One region of the Silvania sp. genome, then DNA from elsewhere that is predicted to be linked to it. Evidence: predicted binding sites of a transcription regulator. Region 1 holds the regulator's gene; the other holds the start of a gene.

What was found. The regulator Fur, encoded in region 1, represses iron uptake genes when iron is present. The targets are predictions, from matches to a motif close to ATAATAATGAGAACNACTATCAA.
Region 2: a site for Fur is predicted at 2,064-2,086, ahead of fhuF (siderophore-iron reductase FhuF). Genes of this name have one in related genera too.

The regions. Positions count from the first base shown of each region.
Region 1 covers NZ_JBOGBT010000109.1:24,594-29,755, reverse strand. The annotation lists gene glnS (glutamine--tRNA ligase) at 1-1,135, shown strand, start outside; gene chiP (chitoporin ChiP) at 1,557-2,963, shown strand; gene chiQ (ChiQ/YbfN family lipoprotein) at 3,010-3,339, shown strand; gene fur (ferric iron uptake transcriptional regulator) at 3,435-3,881, opposite strand; gene fldA (flavodoxin FldA) at 4,172-4,702, opposite strand; gene ybfE (LexA regulated protein) at 4,858-5,145, opposite strand.
Region 2 covers NZ_JBOGBT010000094.1:46,084-51,245, reverse strand. The annotation lists gene ACRDD5_RS18275 (PTS sugar transporter subunit IIC) at 1-1,037, shown strand, start outside; gene fhuF (siderophore-iron reductase FhuF) at 1,157-1,945, opposite strand; gene ACRDD5_RS18265 (DUF1435 domain-containing protein) at 2,102-2,332, shown strand; tRNA gene ACRDD5_RS18260 (tRNA-Leu) at 2,373-2,458, opposite strand; tRNA gene ACRDD5_RS18255 (tRNA-Leu) at 2,490-2,575, opposite strand; tRNA gene ACRDD5_RS18250 (tRNA-Leu) at 2,610-2,695, opposite strand; gene rsmC (16S rRNA (guanine(1207)-N(2))-methyltransferase RsmC) at 2,845-3,873, opposite strand; gene ACRDD5_RS18240 (DNA polymerase III subunit psi) at 3,976-4,389, shown strand; gene rimI (ribosomal protein S18-alanine N-acetyltransferase) at 4,358-4,801, shown strand; gene yjjG (pyrimidine 5'-nucleotidase) at 4,820-5,162, shown strand, end outside.

The DNA of each region.
Region 1 (5,162 bases):
TATGGCATCGCCATTTATCGTGATGCGCGATCCGGTGCTGTATCGCATTAAATTTGCCGATCACCACCAGACCGGCAGCAAGTGGTGCATCTACCCGATGTACGACTTCACCCACTGCATCAGCGATGCGCTGGAAGGCATTACGCACTCCTTATGTACGCTTGAGTTCCAGGATAACCGCCGTCTGTATGACTGGGTTCTGGATAACATCACCATTCCGGTGCATCCGCGTCAGTACGAGTTCTCTCGTCTGAATCTGGAATACACCGTGATGTCCAAGCGCAAGCTGAACGAACTGGTCACCGATAAGCACGTTGAAGGCTGGGACGACCCGCGTATGCCGACTATCTCTGGTCTGCGTCGTCGTGGCTACACCGCTGCGGCCATTCGTGAGTTCTGCAAGCGCATCGGCGTGACCAAGCAGGACAACACCATCGAGATGGCCTCGCTGGAATCCTGTATCCGTGAAGATCTGAACGACAACGCCCCACGTGCGATGGCGGTTATCGATCCGGTGAAACTGGTTATCGAGAACTACCCGCAGGGTGAAAGCGAGCTGGTGACCATGCCTAACCATCCGAGCAAACCGGAGATGGGTAGCCGTGACGTGCCGTTCAGTGCTGAAATCTGGATCGATCGTGCGGATTTCCGTGAAGAAGCCAACAAGCAGTACAAGCGTCTGGTGATGGGTAAAGAAGTGCGCCTGCGTAACGCCTATGTGATCAAAGCTGAGCGCGTAGAGAAAGACGCGGAAGGCAACATCACCACGATCTTCTGCAGCTACGACGCGGAGACCCTGAGCAAGGATCCGGCTGACGGTCGCAAGGTAAAAGGGGTAATTCACTGGGTTAGCGCCGCACATGCGCTGCCGATTGAAATCCGTCTGTACGATCGCCTGTTCAGCGTGCCAAACCCGGGTGCGGCAGACAATTTCCTCGACACCATTAACCTGGAGTCGCTGGTCATTAAGCAAGGTTTTGCTGAGCCGTCCCTGAAAGCGGCCGTTGCCGGTAAAGCGTATCAGTTTGAGCGCGAAGGCTATTTCTGCCTCGACAGCCGCTATGCCACTGCGGACAAACTGGTGTTTAACCGTACCGTCGGTCTGCGCGATACCTGGGCAAAGGTCGGCGAATAACCGATACCCCCCTGAGCGCCGCGTAATGCGGCGTTTTTTTTGCTTATCAATCAAGTCATTGCTGGTGTTAATCTTCGCGATGCGAATTAATTGCATTTCCCTCCGCTGTTAGCCTTCTCCCCCTTGCTTCAAATTAATCCCATTCTGTCGCGAATTAATGCAACCACTAAAAATAACTGGCTAATTTTGAAGATTATTTTAATTGATTATTCTGTCGCGCGGGCGTTGTTACAAATGGCAACCAAATATGTGCACTTCGTCATAATCCTGACTTTTGATCGCTAAAAAGGATTGATAATTCGCGTCGCGAAAAATAGTCTACAGGCAGTAGATGTAAATGAGTATTTCTGCTTACGTCGACTTTTTAACTTTTGTTTTTTCGCCGTTTAAGGCGCTTTTAATACGTCAAAGAGGATTAACTATGCGTACGTTTAGTGGCAAACGTAGTGCGCTTGCGCTGGCTATTGCCGGTGTGACAGCAATGTCTGGTTGGATGGTCTCTCCAAAGGCTCAGGCCGAAGGTTTTGTCGATGATTCAACCCTGACGGGCGGTGTCTATTACTGGCAGCGTGAACGTGACCGTAAAGACGTTGAATCAGACAAATACAAAACTAACCTCGCTCACTCCACCTGGAACGCCAACCTTGATTTCCAGTCCGGCTATGCAGCGGACATGTTCGGTCTTGATCTGGCCGCCTTCACCGCGATTGAAATGGCGGAAAACGGCGACAGCGGACACCCGAACGAAATTGCATTCTCCTCCAGCAACAAAGCCTACAAAGAGGACTGGTCCGGCGATAAGAGCGGGATCAGCCTGTACAAAGCGGCAGCCAAATTTAAATACGGTCCGGCCTGGGCGCGCGGTGGCTGGCTTCAGCCTACTGGTCAAACCTTATTAGCGCCGCACTGGAGCTTTATGCCGGGTACATACCAGGGCGCTGAAGCCGGGGCGAACTTTGACTACGGCGATAGCGGGGCGTTGAGTTTCTCCTACATGTGGACCAACGAGTACAAAGCGCCGTGGCACCTCGAGATGGACAAGTTCTATCAAAACGACAGAAAGACCCGCGTCGACTATCTCCACTCCCTTGGTGCGAAATACGATTTCAAAAACAACCTGATTCTGGAAGCGGCATTCGGTCAGGCTGAAGGCTATATTGATCAGTATTTTGCCAAAGCCAGTTATAAGATGGATGTGGTGGGCGGCCCGCTGTCGACCAGCTATCAGTTCTACGGCACCCGTGATAAAGCCAACGACAGCACCGTCAATGATATCTACGACGGCACCGCCTGGCTGCAGGCGCTGACCCTGGGCTACAAAGTCGGGCAGGTGGATTTACGCCTGGAGGGGACTTACGTCAAAGCCGAAGGACAGCAAGGCTACTTCCTGCAGCGTATGACCCCAACCTATGCCTCTTCCAACGGTCGTCTGGATGTCTGGTGGGATAACCGCTCCGACTTTAACGCCAACGGCGAAAAAGCGGTCTTCTTTGGTGCGATGTACGATCTGAGCAACTGGAACATGGCAGGCTGGAGCGTCGGTGGCTCGTATGTCTACGCCTGGGATGCGAAGCCAGCGGACTGGTTTATCAACAGCGCGGGCCAGCGCGAAAACAACCCGTCCAACAACATCAAAGAGTCAGCCTATAGCCTGGATGCGATCTACGTCCTGCAGGACGGTCGTGCGAAAGGCACTATGTTCAAGCTGCACTTCACCCAGTACGACAATCACTCCAGTATCCCAAGCTACGGCGGCGGTTACGGCAACATCTTCCAGGATGAGCGCGACGTGAAGTTTATGGTTATCGCCCCATTCACTATCTTCTGATGATGCTTCCGGCGGGGTTACACCCGCCGAAACGGAGACCGCTATGTTGAAAAAAATCCTGTTTGTCGCGGTATTTGCCGCCGGGCTTACCGCCTGCGCAGAGCCGCAGACCCAGAAAGAAGATTCACGTCTGAAAGAGGCTTATAGCGCCTGTATTAATACCGCAGAGGGATCGCCGGAGAAGATCGAAGCCTGCCAAAGCGTGCTGAACGTGCTTAAGCAAGAGAAAGCGCACGAGCAGTTTGCGACCCAGGAAACGATAAGAGTGGCTGATTATCAGGCCTGTATTCAGGCGCGCAAAACCGGAAACGATCAGGAAGTGACGAAGCGTTGCGACCAAATCTGGAAGGAAATTCGCAGTAATAACAGCAAGTAATCAGCTGTTATTAGGCCCGGTATGCGTCAGCGCTACCGGGTTTTTTTTGCATAAAAAAAGCCAACCGTCAGGTTGGCTTAGCGTGTGCGGATGAATTATTTCGCGTCGTGCGCGTGGTCATCTGCAGTGCAGTCGCCTTCAGCGCAGTGGCCGTACAGGTAAAGACTGTGGTTGGTCAGACGAATGCCGTGACGTGCAGCAATTTCACGCTGACGGGATTCAATAGAGTCGTCGCTGAATTCGATCACTTTGCCGCAATCCAGGCAAATCAGGTGATCGTGATGATGCTGCTGCGTCAGTTCGAAAACGGATTTACCGCCTTCGAAGTTATGGCGTGTAACGATGCCAGCGTCGTCAAACTGGTTCAGTACACGGTACACCGTGGCCAGACCAATCTCTTCGCCCATGTCGATCAGACGCTTGTATAAGTCTTCCGCACTGACATGATGGTTATCCGGACCCTGAAGCACTTCCAGAATTTTTAACCGTGGAAGCGTGACTTTCAGTCCGGCCTTCTTTAATGCGGTATTGTTGTCAGTCATGCGGAATCTGTCCTGTTGCTAAACGATTCACTTCTATAGAAGAAGTGACAGAAAGTGCACCTGAGAGAATGCGTCTCATTATAGAACTGCCATGGCTGAATGAAAACTGCAAGTCTCAAGCAAAGTATGCTTATAAAAACGTGGTACCGCCAACAAACTTGTTACAGGGTGACCCGTTTAATCCTGGTTGATTGTACAGGTATGACAGCAAAAGTTAAAAATTTGTAGCAATTATTTTGATTGATAATACCTATCAATGCGGCGTAACTACAGGTTACGCCGCCACAACATCAGGCGTTGAGGATGTCGTCGAGGTGCAGCTCTTCGCGGATCTGCTTAACCCATTTGTCCACGCGCTCTGCGGTCAGCTCCGGCTGGCGGTCTTCGTCGATAGCCAGTCCCACAAAGTTGTCATCATCAGCCAGACCTTTAGAGGCTTCGAAGTGATAGCCTGCAGTTGGCCAGTGGCCCACGATCACTGCGCCACGCGGCTCAATGATGTCGCGAATGGTGCCCAGCGCATCGCAGAAGTACTCTGCGTAGTCTTCCTGGTCGCCACAGCCGAACAGGGCTACCAGTTTGCCATTGAAGTCGATCTCTTCCAGAGACGGGAAGAAGTCGTCCCAGTCGCACTGCGCTTCACCGTAGTACCAGGTTGGGATGCCCAGCAGCAAGATATCGTAACCTGCGATGTCTTCTTTGCTGCTTTTCGCAATGTCATGCACATCGGCAACGTCTTTACCAAGCTGTTTTTGAATGTTTTTCGCGATGTTTTCGGTGTTACCGGTGTCGCTGCCGAAAAAAATGCCGATGATTGCCATGAGTAAAATAACCTCTTGAAACTTAATAGTATGGTGGCGCAATTTAGCCACGGATAAGGGCAATCATAGCAGAACAGAGAAGCCTGCGGAAACTGCTATCGCGCAGGACTGCACTCTGTGCTACATGAAAGCAACAAGGAGGGGAGTTTTCTGACTTACGCTTTGTCGTGCCATTTCTCGAGCTGCAGGATCAGCATCTCTTCAATAAGCTCACTGCGGCTGATGTCGCGGGCATTTGCCAGCTCGTTCAGCGCATCGACGGCGTCCGCATTGAGTTTCAGCTCGACGCGTTTAAGCCCACGACTTTTATCGCGTTTGAGCTGATTGCGCTTATTAATGCGCAGCTGTTCATCACGCGAATGCGGATTGGTTTTCGGTCGTCCCGGGCGCCGCTCATTCGCGAACAGATCTATTGTTGTGCGGTCCGTGTTTTCTTTGGCCATGATTCTGAGACTTCGGG
Region 2 (5,162 bases), on a different contig from region 1:
CCTACAACCTGGGCAAGCATTACGTTAAGTCGCATCAGCTCGATCCCTTCATGTGCGCCATGCTGTCGCTGATGGCGTTTCTGCTGGTGGCGGCACCCAAAACCAAAGGCACCTTGCCGGTTGATAGCCTGGGTGGTACGGGGATCTTCACCGCAATTCTGGTGGCGATCTACTGTGTGGAGATGATGCGTTTTCTGAAAGCGCACAACATTGGTATTCGCCTGCCTGAGCAGGTGCCGCCGATGATCAAGAACTCCTTCGACCTGCTGATCCCGGTGCTGGTGGTAGTGCTCACGCTGTATCCGCTGAGCCTGTTTATTCAGTCTGAGTTTGGCATGCTGATCCCGCAGGCGATTATGGCGATCTTTAAACCGCTGGTTTCCGCGGCTGACTCACTGCCTGCCATTCTGCTGGCGGTGCTGATTGGTCACCTGCTGTGGTTTGCGGGGATCCACGGGGCGGCGATTGTCTCCGGTATGCTGCAGATGTTCTGGCTCACCAACCTGGGGATGAACCAGACGGCGCTGGCACAGAGCGCGCCGCTGCCGCATATCTTCATGGAAGCGTTCTGGACGTTCTTTATCGTCATTGGCGGTTCCGGGGCAACGATGGGGCTGGTGTTCTGCTATCTGCGCAGCCGGTCAGCGCACCTGCGTTCGATTGGCCGTCTGAGCGTTGTGCCGAGTATCTTCAATATCAACGAACCGGTGATCTTCGGTACGCCAATCGTAATGAACCCGGTGTTCTTCATTCCGTTCCTGCTGGCACCGATGGTGAATGCGGTGCTGGCGTGGGCGGCGATGAAGCTGGATCTGATTGGTCGTGTGATTTCCGTCGTACCCTGGACCGCACCGGCACCCGTGGGTGCGGCGTGGGCGCTGGGCTGGGATTTCCGCGCGGCGGTACTTGTTGTGCTGTTAGCGCTGGTTTCTGCCATCATCTACTACCCGTTCTTTAAAGTGTACGAGAAGCAGTTGCTGGAGCAGGAAGCGGAAGAGGCACAGCGGGCAGAAGAAGAGAGTCAGCAGGTGGCGTAATAAAAGCAAAACGGCAACCAAAAGGTTGCCGTTTTAAATGTGTGTACCCTCTCCCGGTGGGAGAGGGAGAGGGAGAGGGAGAGGGTGAGGGCACCAGACCGCACTCACCATTCATGAAACTATTTCAGCGTGCAGTCACCGCACTGCTGTACATCTGGCAGGCGATAGCGCTGACAGCAGGTACGGCGAACCAGCAGCCCGTCACGCGGTACCACGGTGCGGAAAAGCGGGTTGTCCTGGCCATCCGACAGCTGGCGGGCAAAGAAAAATGCCTGGCGCAGCGCTTCCACTTTCTCATCACCCAGCAGCGGTTTCATCTCGTTCAGATACCAGTGAATTAAATAGCCGGTATTGCTCCAGATAAGTTTGCCGTTGATCTCACCCGTCTCTTCCAGCGCCTCGATCACCGGGATCAGCGCACGGGTAATCAGCACGTCCATCCGCTGTTGCGCTGAGAGTACCGTTGTCTGGCGATCTTCATGCACGTCAATCCAGAAGCAGGCGGCGCGCCCGGTTTCGTGAAACTCAACGTGGAAATGTTCCGGAGAGACATCCAGCGCAACATCCTGCGTGAGCAGCGTCAGCATCAGCGGTGGCACCAGCAGCCCGATATACCATTGCGCCCACAGCGACAGCAGCGGCTTATTTTCCCGCGTCAGGGTCGGCTGGTTGCGATAGATATGATCGGAGTAGATAGCCAGCAGCGACTGCAATTCGCTCGGACGTCGCCATTGGGCCAGCGTCAGGGCGGTATGAGGATGGGGTTCGTCCAGCTTAATGAAATCCAGCAGGTGCGCACGGGTCTCGGTGATCGCGTCACGCATCGCATCCGCGAGCGCAGAAGGCCCGGACGGAAGACGGGTGTGCCAGATAAGACTGTCAACGGCTTGTGCGGAACGTATGGCCATAAGCGGACTGGATAGAAATCTAAATGATAATGATTGCCAATCCTAACTATAGGCCGCGCCAATCGCAAGATTTTTTACACAATCTGCTGGCAGGCTGACAGATGAGAAATTATGTCATATGATATTGGTTATCATTATCGAAACGAGAGAGATATTATGCTGAGCAGAGCGTTGGGGAGTGGGTGGGGAGTGTTACTGCCGGGAGCGATGATTACCGGCCTGGCGTATACCGATCTTTCGCTGATGGTCTGGAAAGTGATTATCGTCTCGGGCTTGCTGATTTCATCCGCCATGATCTGGCATAAACAGCTGCGGCATTTTGTGTTGCTACCATCGTGCGTCGCGCTGGTTGCGGGCATGTGGGTGATTGCAATGAGTTTGAAATAAAGAAATTCAGAAGGGAACATCGGGAGAGAGATAAGATAATTGGTGCGAGGGGGGGGACTCGAACCCCCACATCCTAAGGACACTAACACCTGAAGCTAGCGCGTCTACCAATTCCGCCACCTTCGCACAGTCATCTTATTTTTTGATATCGCCTCGTTGGTGCGAGGGGGGGGACTCGAACCCCCACATCCTAAGGACACTAACACCTGAAGCTAGCGCGTCTACCAATTCCGCCACCTTCGCCCAGTGCAAGCGATATCATTTACTACATGGTTATTGGTGCGAGGGGGGGGACTCGAACCCCCACATCCTAAGGACACTAACACCTGAAGCTAGCGCGTCTACCAATTCCGCCACCTTCGCATACCATCGATACCCAAAAAAGTATCGTAACCACGGAGGCGCATTCTAGAGAGTTTCAGATTTTCGTCAACAGATAAATGAGCGGGATGTTGTGATTGCTGCAAATTCGGCCTGATTTATCCATCAGGCCGATTTGTTGACGTCAAAGGTTACTTCTTCGCCTGACGGGTCATGATTGCGCGGTAAATTTTAAAGCGGCCCGTCTGCGCCAGCACTTCGTGGAAGCCGAAGATTTCATCCAGCACTTTTGGATACGGCAGGAAGGCGTTGGCCACGATGCGCAGCTCGCCGCCGCTGTTCAGATGACGAACCGAGGTGCGGATCAAGGTCTGTGCGGCTTCGAGGCTGGTTTCCATCCCGTCATGGAACGGTGGGTTGGAGATAATCATATCGAAGCGACCGGTCACTTCGGACAAGACGTTAGAGGCAAATACCTCGGCTTCGATGCCGTTTGCGGCAAGCGTAGCGCGGCTGGCTTCGATTGCCGGGGCGCTGACGTCAGTCAGGGTCAAACGCACTTTTGGCGAGTGGCTGGCAAGCGCGACGGACAGCACGCCCGCGCCGCAGCCTACGTCCAGCACTTTGCCTTTGGTGTGCGGCGTAAAGGTGGAGAGCAGCAGCTGGCTGCCCACATCGAGACCATCACGGCTGAAGACGCCCGGCAGGGTTTTAATGGTCAGGTCATCGAGCTGATATTCGCCCCAGTATTTTTCTGCATCAAACGCGGGCTTCTTGTCCAGACGACCGTGATACAGGCCGCAGCGACGCGCGCTGTCGATTTTGTTCAACGTGGCGTACTCCGCCAGCATCTGCTCGGCACTGCGCACGCCGCTGCGGTTTTCTCCGACCACGAAAATATCGCAGCCCACCGGCAGCAGCGAGAGCAGGTTCATCAGCTGGAACTGGGCTTCTGGCTTGTTCTTAGGCCAGTAGTAGATCAGCGTATCGCAGTCAGCCACATCGCTCTCTTCCGCCACCAGGCTGTAGCGGACGCGCTCTTCCATCTGACGGCTCAGCAGCTGCCAGTGGTGGAATTGCTGGGTATGCGCGCGGCTGTCGGCGCAGTCGAAACGAGCAGGCAGGTCATCCTGCATATCTCCGGCAAACAGAATACGGCTTTGTTCGAAATCATCACTGTGGCGCAGCAAGACTTCACTTGCCGGGGTAAATGCAGACATGAAAAACTCCTCAAGGAATAAGGGGACGGATTATAGTTGTTTGTTGGCGCAGATTCGACGAGTTTGGTATATTTACGCGCCTGACAGACAGGAGTTTTGGTAATGGCATCCCGACGAGACAGGCAATTACAGCAGCTGGGCATCACCCAGTGGGCGTTGCGTCGCCCGGCGGCCTTACAGGGCGAAATCGCCATCTCGCTTCCCGCGCACATCCGTCTGGTGATGGTGGCGCAGAGCCTGCCGGCCCTGAGCGAACCGGTGATTACTGACGTGCTCCGTGCCCTGAACGTGGACACCGATCAGGTGCTGCAACTGACGCCAGACCGCGTCGCGATGCTCCCGCAAGGCAGCCGATGCAACAGCTGGCAGCTTGGTGTAGCAGAAGACATGGCACTGGAGGGTGGCACGCTGACCACTCCGGTGCTGGACGAACTTAAAGTAAACCCGGCGGCACGTCGCGCGCTGTGGCAACAAATCTGCGAACATGAACACAATTTCTTCCCTCACGACGACTGATTTAGCCCAGGCTTTTGACATCGAAAAACGCGCCCACGCTTTTCCGTGGAGTGAAAAAACCTTTGCCAGCAACCAGGGCGAGCGTTATCTGAACTATCGCCTTGATGTCGACAGCCAGCTTGCCGCATTCGCTATCACCCAGGTGGTGCTTGATGAGGCCACGCTGTTTAACATTGCCGTCGATCCGGCTTTCCAGCGTCGTGGGCTGGGCAGGGAACTGCTGGAACATTTAATTTGCGAGCTGGAAGCCCGGGACGTTTTCACCCTGTGGCTGGAAGTGCGGGCTTCAAACACTGCGGCGATCAAACTCTATGAAAGCCTGGGCTTTAATCAAGCGACCCTTCGCCGCAATTATTACCCCACCGCAGAAGGACGTGAAGACGCCATCATCATGGCTCTGCCGCTTGGATAACAAAATAAGGTTGTAACGATGAACTGGGACTGGATTTTTTTTGATGCCGACGAAACGCTGTTTACCTTTGACGCGTATGGCGGCTTACAGCGGATGTTTCTCGACTACAGCGTGACCTTCACCGCTGAAGATTTCCAGGATTACCAGGCGGTGAACAAACCGCTGTGGGTGGATTACCAGAACGGCGCCATTAGCGCGTTACAGCTGCAGAATCAGCGTTTCCAGGGGTGGTCTGAGCGCCTTAGCGTCCCGGCGGGTGACTTAAACAATGCGTTCCTGAATGCGATGGCCGCCATCTGCGCGCCGCTTCCGGGAGCGGCGTCGCTGCTGGACTCCCTGAAAGGAAAAGCCAGGCTTGGCA